2 regions of the Lactiplantibacillus paraxiangfangensis genome follow, and region 2 is predicted to be linked to the other one. Evidence: riboswitches for the same ligand, from Rfam matches in the RefSeq annotation. Region 2 holds a riboswitch; the other holds the start of a gene.
The links. Region 2 has a riboswitch for thiamine pyrophosphate ahead of thiM (hydroxyethylthiazole kinase). Riboswitches for the same ligand answer to the same signal wherever they lie in the genome.
Positions count from the first base shown of each region.

Region 1 (4,424 bases), on a different contig from region 2:
CCGGTAAAGACGAATGCATAGATACGTGTGAACAGAACCCACGCCATTAATTCCTTTTGCCCGGTCCCGTTGATGTACTGGGTGCTCCAGAGCCCAATCGCCGGAATTAACGGCACAATTAAAAGCCAGAGGAGCGTTCGGAGCTTAACGCGGCAGGCAAGTAAGTAAATAATTGATAGAACGACTAGTGCGACGTTTAAGCTGACAATGTTTGTAAATGAAATTTCAAGTGCCACGATCAGTAGTAGCAATAATTTTAAACTAGGATTCATGAGGCGCACCCCCGTATTGTAACCGGTGATCAGCCAGTCGCAGGTGATAGTCGATTAGCGGGGTTAACCCGGTGAGTTGGTGACTAATAATGATCAGAGTCTGATGAGTTTCCATTAAGGTCGTTTGGAGTAGATCGACGAGGGCGTGAATGGACTTTAAATCCAGTCCCTTCAGCGGCTCATCCATTAACAAGACGGGTGACTGCATAATGAGCATCAATAAGATTTGTAACTTCTTCTTTTGCCCCTCGCTCAAAGTATAAATGACCTGATCATCGCGGCCCGCTAAGTTAAGTTGCGTCAGGGCCGCTTGGATGCGCGCGGGCGTAAAGTAATCGCTGTACGCGTACTTTTGACTCTGTGCGAGTTCTTCGGCCACGGTAATGTTAAAAAACTGAGCTTCGGCGTCTTGGAATAGTAACGCAACTTGCCGCGCGTAGCGTTTTCGCCGGATTTTTTGAATGTCTCGACCCTGATAGTTAATGGTGCCGTCGTAACGGTTTAAACGCACGAGGGCCTCGAACAAGGTAGACTTACCAGTCCCATTTGCCCCCGTAATTAATGTGTTGTGGTGGGCGTGGAGTTGTAGGTCGGTAGGGCTCAGCAAGGTGTGTTCGCCCTGACTAAGGCCCAACTGGTGGAGGTCAAATAACGGTTGTTCATCAATTGACGGTACCGGCCACGCTGGTAGCGCTTGCGGTTGAAAGGCCGCAAATAACTGCGCCCAGTCTGCTTTGGGGAGCACCTTCAATTGGTGTTCTGGCGTAATTTGGACCACGTGATCGACGAGCTCATCGTAGCCCGCGTAATCGTGGTCGGCTAAAATAATGGTTTTACCGCGGTGATCACGCAATTCGACCAGCCGTCGTAGTAGTCCGGCCCGAGCAATTGGATCGACACTCGCAAACGGTTCGTCTAACAAGATGACGTCGCTATCCATCGCAACGATGACCGCTAAGGCGACTTTTTGTTTTTCACCACCAGATAACTGACTGAGCAGCCGGTTTTGCAAGTCGCGAATACCGACAAAGTCGAGGGCGCTCGTGAGGCGGTGCATGATAATTTGGGGATCGGTTTGTTGATTCTCTAACGCGAAGATCAGTTCGTGTTCAACCGTGTCCATGGCGAACTGTTGGTTAGGATTTTGAAACATCATGGCGACGCGCTTAGAGCGGTCAGTTGCGGGGATGGCGCTGAGAAGCGTTTGGTCATAACGAATCTGGCCGTGTTCAGCTGGCAACGACAATAGGCCCGCAATTAACTGCAGTAACGTTGATTTACCGGTCCCAGAAGGCCCCGTCAGTAAGGTGAACTGGTGGGCGGGAAACTGAGCGGTGACGTGTTCAAAGATGGGCGTCTGCGCCGATGAATACGTATAAGATAAATTTTCAAGCGCAATCGTCGCCATGTAAAAGGACCTCCGAAAAATTAGTTAGTGTGTGTTTTTTTAAGAACGTGGCTACGGTCCAATAAATCCGTAATGGCGCGGGTCAGTAACCCACCAAAAACGAACATCGAACAGAACCGAACGACGAAGAAGAGGAGGAGTAGCCATAGTTGTAACTTGGCGTACCCGCTACGTGCTAAGTCCCAACCAAAAGTGACGATGGTCGTGGTGGCGGCGGTCGCAACTAGACCTAACCAGTCATAATGTTTGTAACGGGTCAGCGTAAAGCCTAATTCTGAACCGACCCCTTGTAAGACACCTGAGATCATCGTTGAGGCGCCCCATTGCCCCCCGAAAAGCATTTCAACAACGGATGCCAAAAACTCGCCGAGGACTGAAGCTCCTTTGATTCGTAGCATGTAGCCGGCAAGCATCCCGGGCATGCACCAGAGCCCGAGCAACAATTCGTTTGGAATTTGGCTCAAGCCTAACGGTGCGAAGACCGCGGTTAAAATATCGTAAATATAGTTGGTCCCTAAGAAAATAATACCGAAGAAAACGCCAATTAATGCTAATAAAATAATGTCACTTAAATACCAATCTTTTACCCATTTCACAAGTGTAACCTCCCATAGTATCTGATTCATCCACAGCATCCGTGCGACAAAAAACGCCTACCACGCAAAACGGTGGTAGACGGCTAAGTCATCATTGATGGTTCCCCAAATAAAAGCATTGCTTCCTGCGCTGGCATTGTCCAGATTCAGGTTCAATGGGTATTATCTCAGCCGTAGTTGGCACCCCAGTTGCTATTGTGGATGATAGGATTAGTGTAACGGAAAAATTTAGGAAGCGCAATCAAAATCCGTCGATTAGAAAGCAAACTTCACTAGAAAATCAAGAATATGTGGTTTACTAAGAATAGCAGCTAAAAAAGTAAACTTTGTTAGGAGGGTTGCTCCATGACGACGGAGATTTATGATTTTACGGAAACTGAAATGAGTGGTGAGACCCTGGCGTTGTCCCAATACCGTGGAAAAGTCCTGCTGATTGTGAATACGGCTAGCAACTGTGGCCTGGCACCACAATTTAAGGGCTTGGAGACGTTGTATCAGCGCTATCAAGGTGAGGGACTAGTGATTTTAGGCCTGCCATCGAACCAATTTCATCAGGAAAAGGCGGACGACGCTGAGACGCACGACTATTGTCAGCGGCACTACGGCGTGACGTTCCCGATGACGAAACGGGTACTGGTCAATGGCGATGAAGCTGATCCGTTATTCACTTATCTAAAACGGACGGCTGGCCACGGTCGAATCAAGTGGAATTTCACAAAATTTTTAATTGGGCGGGATGGACGCGTCTTAAATCGCTTCGCCCCCACAACGCGGCCAGTTGCCTTTGAAACGGCAATTCAAGATGCGTTAGCTGATCGATAAGCATTAGAAATAAGTTAGGAGTGGCATTAGTTTGGAAACATATACGTTGCGGGACGGTTTGACCGTTCCTAAGGTTGGGTTTGGAACTTATAAATTAAACGGGGCCCACGGTGTTCAGGTGATTGATTCAGCAATTGACCGGGGCTACCGGTTGTTGGACACGGCGTTTAATTACGAAAATGAAGGGGCCGTTGGTGAGGCGGTCCGGCGTTCTTCCGTGCCACGTTCGGAATTGATTATCTCTTCAAAGTTACCGGGCCGGCACCACGCCTATGATCAAGCAATTGAAACGATTCAGGAATCACTGTATCGGGCTGGATTAGACTACTACGATCTTTACTTGATCCACTGGCCAAATCCGAAAGAAGATCACTACGTTGAAGCTTGGCAGGCGTTGATCGACGCGCAAAAGTTGGGGTTGGTTCGTTCAATTGGGGTCTCAAACTTTTTGCCAGAACACTTAGACCGCTTGGAAAAAGAAACGGGCGTGATGCCCGTCATCAACCAAGTAGAACTCCACCCGTACTTTAATCAGCAGGCTCAACGCGACTACGATGCTGCTCACGGTATTTTGACGCAGGACTGGAGTCCACTGGGGCGTGCCAGTGAAATGTTACAAAATCCAGTTTTGAAAGAAATTGCGGCGCGTTATCAGAAAAACGTCGGTCAATTGATCTTGCGGTGGGAAGTCCAATTAGGAACGTTACCAATTCCGAAGTCGTCTACGCCTAAGCGGCAATTAGGTAATCGCGATATCTTCGACTTTGAAATCAATGCTGAAGACATGGCGACCATCAATGGCCTGAGTTCTGCGGACGGTCGGTTGAAGAATCAGAATCCGGCCTTTTACCAAGAGTTTTAAGTGTAAGCCCTAATAAATATGTATAAAAGATAACCCAGCGTTAAAGGCCACAGATCGTACTTGCCAATCCGGTAGTATAATCTGTAACCTTTAACGCTGGGTTATTTTAGTGGCTGTTTTTTTAAGGCTTAGCCACGATTAATGGTGATAATTTTAACTTGGTAATTGCCGTTCGGTGCGCTAACCGTCACAACGTCACCCGTACTGTGATTTGCGAGTGCGGCACCGATTGGGGAAGTGAAGGAGATTTTGTTTTCTTCTAAGTTAGCTTCTTGTTTCCCAACGAGCTGATAGGTAAGTTGGTCGTGATCGTCCATGAATTCAATGGTCACAAACTTGCCAATGTCCAGTTTGTCATTATCTGCCGGCTGAACGACCTGTGCGTATTGGAGCTGCTTGTTTAAAAAGCGTAACCGGCTTTCTAAGCGTCCTAAATCACGTTTGGCATTCGTATACTCGGCATT
Region 1 is NZ_BTPW01000013.1:50,089-54,512, forward strand. It holds gene AAA939_RS08705 (energy-coupling factor transporter transmembrane component T family protein) at 1-272, opposite strand, end outside; gene AAA939_RS08710 (ATP-binding cassette domain-containing protein) at 262-1,680, opposite strand; gene AAA939_RS08715 (ECF transporter S component) at 1,701-2,276, opposite strand; TPP riboswitch at 2,380-2,474, opposite strand; gene AAA939_RS08720 (glutathione peroxidase) at 2,622-3,098, shown strand; gene AAA939_RS08725 (aldo/keto reductase) at 3,130-3,960, shown strand; gene greA (transcription elongation factor GreA) at 4,089-4,424, opposite strand, start outside.
Region 1: linked by a shared signal. The riboswitch ahead of AAA939_RS08715 (ECF transporter S component) and the one ahead of thiM (hydroxyethylthiazole kinase) in region 2 are both predicted to bind thiamine pyrophosphate.

Region 2 (4,424 bases):
GCGATTGGCAATACGGGATCATTGTTCCCGGAATCGCACCATTTGTCGGCGCTGCGGCAGCCGCTTGGTTTATGCATGGATTTTTTGGAATTTAACTAGTTAATTAAAATAAAAAAAGAAGGCTATTAATATGTCAACATTAGCAGAAAAGAAAGCAACGTTAACGAGTTTATTAAAAGGTTTAAAAAAGGTCACAGTGGCCTTTTCTGGCGGGATTGACAGTACGTTAGTATTAAAGATGGCATTAAACGTTTTAGGTAAAGAAAACGTGGTTGCCGTTGTTGCTAACTCTGAATTATTCACCGATGAAGAATTCGACAAAGCCGTTAGTTTAGCAGAAGAATTAGGTGCCAACGTCCAAACAACGACGTTAGACTACTTAAGCGACGACCACATCAAGCAAAACACCCCTGATAGCTGGTACTTTGCTAAAAAGATGTTCTACGATCGTTTGAATGACTTAGCTACTGCTAATGGTAGCAACGCCGTTTTAGATGGAATGATCAAGAACGATGAAAATGACTACCGTCCTGGTTTGAAAGCCCGCACCGAAGCTGGCGCACGGAGCTTATTACAAGAAGCCGACTTCTTCAAAGTTGACGTTCGTGCTTTATCACAAGAATTAGGGTTAACTAACTGGAACAAGGTTGCTTCTTGCTCCGTATCTTCACGTTTCCCATACAACACGACTTTGACGCATGAAAACATCGCGCAAGTTATGGCTGCTGAAAAATACTTACGTAGCTTAGGCTTCCCAACGGTCCGTGTTCGTTTCCATGAAGACATTGCTCGGATTGAATTACCAGAAGCCCGGATCGGTGACTTCTTGGTCTTCAACGACCGTGTTAACCGCGAATTACAATCATTAGGTTTCCGTTACGTTACCTTAGACTTAGGCGGTTTCCGTAGTGGTCGTATGAACGATACCTTAACAAAACAACAAGTTGAAGCATTCGCTTAATTTGCTTGTCTGATTATCAATAAAAAATGAGTTGCCGCACACCTGATTATTCCAGGCGTGCGACAACTCATTTTTTATTTTTCAATTACGATTTAATCGAAATTAACGACTAATTTTCCCATCACCTGGTGCGCTTGAATCTGGGCGAGGCCCGCAACGAGTTGGTCACGGTCCAAGACCTGACTGATGAGCGGATCGACTTGATCCTTAGCAATTTTTGCCAGTAATTCAAAGGCCATCTGACCTAAATCAGCGATTTGAGTCGGATTGCCACTCCGGTGCGCACCGCCTAAGTCTAAGTTACTGATCGTGAGCGCCTGAGTAGCTGGAAATGCGGGTGGGTTTAAAACGCAGACCAGCTGGCCGTTATACGCGAGACGGGGAAGGTCCGCTTCAGCGTTACCCACCGTGTTAATGATGAGATCGACGCCTTGACCGGCCGTTAATGTTTGAATCCTATCGGTCACGTTTTCAGCGTGGTAGTCGATTTGGGCATCTGGTTTTAACTTAGCAACGAAGGCTTGTTTGCCCTTAGAAACCGTGGTGTAAACGGTCTTTCCGGCTTGCTTCGCTAATTGAATCGCCATACTGCCGACCCCACCAGCACCGGCGTGAACCAGGACTGTCTGGACATTGTTCAGGTTGGCTTTGCGATAAAGTGCTTGGTAGGCCGTTAATCCGGCACATAGGCTTCCCGCCGCGGTTTCAAAGTTAACGGTGGTTGGAATATCTGCGAGGGCGTCCGCCGGGAAACTGACGTATTCGGCAAAACAACCGTCCGTACCGAGATTACCGTGGCCGCACACCCGCTGGCCGGGCCGGAAATTATGGACGTCGGCACCAACTGCTTCAATGATACCCGCCACGTCTAAGCCTAGGGTGTGGGGGTAGGTCCAATCGGGATGGGGTCCAGTAAACACCTTATAATCGACCGGATTTAAGCCAACTGACTGGGTCTTAATTAAAACTTCGTTAGGCTTGATGGTTGGCATTGGGCGTTCCTGCCATTCCAAGTCGGTTAAGCGATGAGCGCTTGCGGTAGGCACAACTAAAGCTTGCATGAATTGTCACTCTTTTCTTCATATTTTGGGGATTGAGTCCATTATAACTGCTTTAGTTAGGATGTTTGAACGAAACGCTAGTTGTTAGACAGTTACGTAAAAAGTGTAAAAAGTTGTTTTAAAACAAAGATTGACGACAGCGGTTACAATCATTAAACTAAAGTTAATCAAACTAAATAATAATTAACACTAGGGGTGTCCAAAAATGGGCTGAGATGGTGCTGTGAGCACCGATCCCTTTGAACCTGTAAGTTCAGACTTGCGTAGGGAAAGTGTCACAGCTGATAGTTAGCGACCACTCGATCAATGCATGTTGATCAGTGGTCGTTTTTTTGGTTGGGCATGCCAATTAAAGGAGTGATTGATGATGAAATTAGCATTACTAAACGAATTACGTGATCAAAACCCAGTTGTTTTTAACATTTCCAACTTTGTGACGGTTCAAGACGTCGCTAATGGGCTGAACGCCCTCGGTGCGTCCCCCATCATGTCCGCAGAAGTTCAAGAAGCCGAAATGATGATTCAAATTGCGGGTGCGGTCTGTATCAACATCGGGACCCTCACGGAACAGCAAGTTCACCAGATGCACGTGGTTGGGCAATTTGCTAATCAGTATCATAAACCAGTCGTTTTAGATCCCGTCGCTGTCGGGGCGGTCCCGTATCGGAAAGCCGTTGCGACTGCTTTGTTGGCAGCCATTGACGTTGCGGTCATTCGTGGAAACGCCGGTGAAATTGCGGCGTTAGCCGATGTTGATTGGCAGGCTAAAGGAATTGACGCGGGTAACGGTCAGGGTGATTTGGTTGAAATCGCCAAGGCCTGTGCGCAAAAGTATCACTGCTGCGTGATCCTGTCCGGGCCAACCGATGTGATTACGGACGGCACGCGCGTTGCGCAAGTTCATAATGGGACGCCGCTATTTCAACTACACGTCGGTTCGGGTGACCTGCTTTCGAGTATTGTGGCGGCGTTTACCGCTGTCAGCGACGATTACTTTGAGGCGGCCCAGACGGCGTGCCTCGTTTTAGCAGCGACTGGCGAACTCGTGGCTAGTCAGTTAACGGCGGACCGGCCAGCCACGTTTGCCGTTGATTTGATCGATAAACTCAGTTTGGTAAAAGTATCAGAAATTAGCGATATTACAGCAATAAATTAGAAATCAAGGGGACAGGATATGAATGAATTTCCACAAGTGCTAACGATCGCGGGGACCGATAGTGGTGGCGGTGCTGGGGTGATGGCCGATTTGAAAACCATGCAGGCCCGGCACGTTTTTGGTACGGCGGTCGTCGTCGCGGTGACGGCTCAAAATACGTTGGGTGTTCAAGATTTTATGGCGATGCCGACGAAATTAATTGATGAACAGTGTGCGTCACTCGCCGATGACTTTAAAATTTTAGCGTGCAAAACGGGGATGCTAGCCGATGCCGAGCACGTACACGCGGTCGTTGAAAATTTGCGTCGCTACGATTTCGGTCCACTGACAGTTGACCCCGTCATGATTGCTAAGGGGGGCGCCCCATTGTTAGCCGAAGATGCGATTCAAACGGTTCGTGATGAATTACTCCCACTAGCAACGGTCGTGACGCCCAATTTACCCGAGGCTGAAAAACTGACGGGTTTGACGATTGCAGATAACGCAGCCATGGTCCAGGCTGGGCACGCGTTACAAAAGTTAGGCGCTAAAAACGTGATCATCAAAGGTGGTCACGAAGCGGATCCCAAAATGGCCAATGACTTTGTTTTGCTGGCGGATGGCACGGCTTTCTGGTTAAGCGCACCCCGGGTTGCAACGATCCGGACTCACGGCACGGGTGATACGCTGTCAGCTTGTCTTACCGCAGAACTGGCGAAGGGGCAGTCGATGGTGCAAGCGATTCAGACGGCCAAAGCCTACGTTGCGGGCACGATTCAGGATACGATTCAGGTTGGTCACGGACACGGACCGTTAAATCACTGGGCGACCCCTAGCAACGAGGTGACCGTTCATGACGCTTAAATTTAATCGAAACCAGTTACGGGCGTACTTCGTTTGTGGGACGCAGGATGTGCCGGGAGAAAATCTTGAAACGGTGGTGCAATCAGCATTAGATGCGGGTATTACGGCTTATCAATACCGGGATAAAGGGGCTAGTCAGCTAACGTCAAACGAACGCCTGGCATTGGGGCGCCGGTTACACCAACGTTGTGCGGCTGCGAACGTGCCGTTTATCGTGGATGATGACGTTGAGTTGGCACTCGCGTTGAATGCGGACGGTATTCACGTTGGTCAAAAGGATGATCGTGTCACGACGGTGTTGCAACGGGTCGCGGGGCAAATGTTTGTGGGCTTGTCGTGCTCAACCCTAGCAGAGGTGGCCATTGCGAATAAAGTTGCGGGAATCGCCTACATTGGGAGTGGT
Region 2 is NZ_BTPW01000004.1:118,482-122,905, forward strand. It holds gene larD (D/L-lactic acid transporter LarD) at 1-95, shown strand, start outside; gene larE (ATP-dependent sacrificial sulfur transferase LarE) at 131-961, shown strand; gene AAA939_RS03195 (zinc-binding dehydrogenase) at 1,054-2,022, opposite strand; TPP riboswitch at 2,204-2,310, shown strand; gene thiM (hydroxyethylthiazole kinase) at 2,390-3,178, shown strand; gene thiD (bifunctional hydroxymethylpyrimidine kinase/phosphomethylpyrimidine kinase) at 3,197-4,021, shown strand; gene thiE (thiamine phosphate synthase) at 4,011-4,424, shown strand, end outside.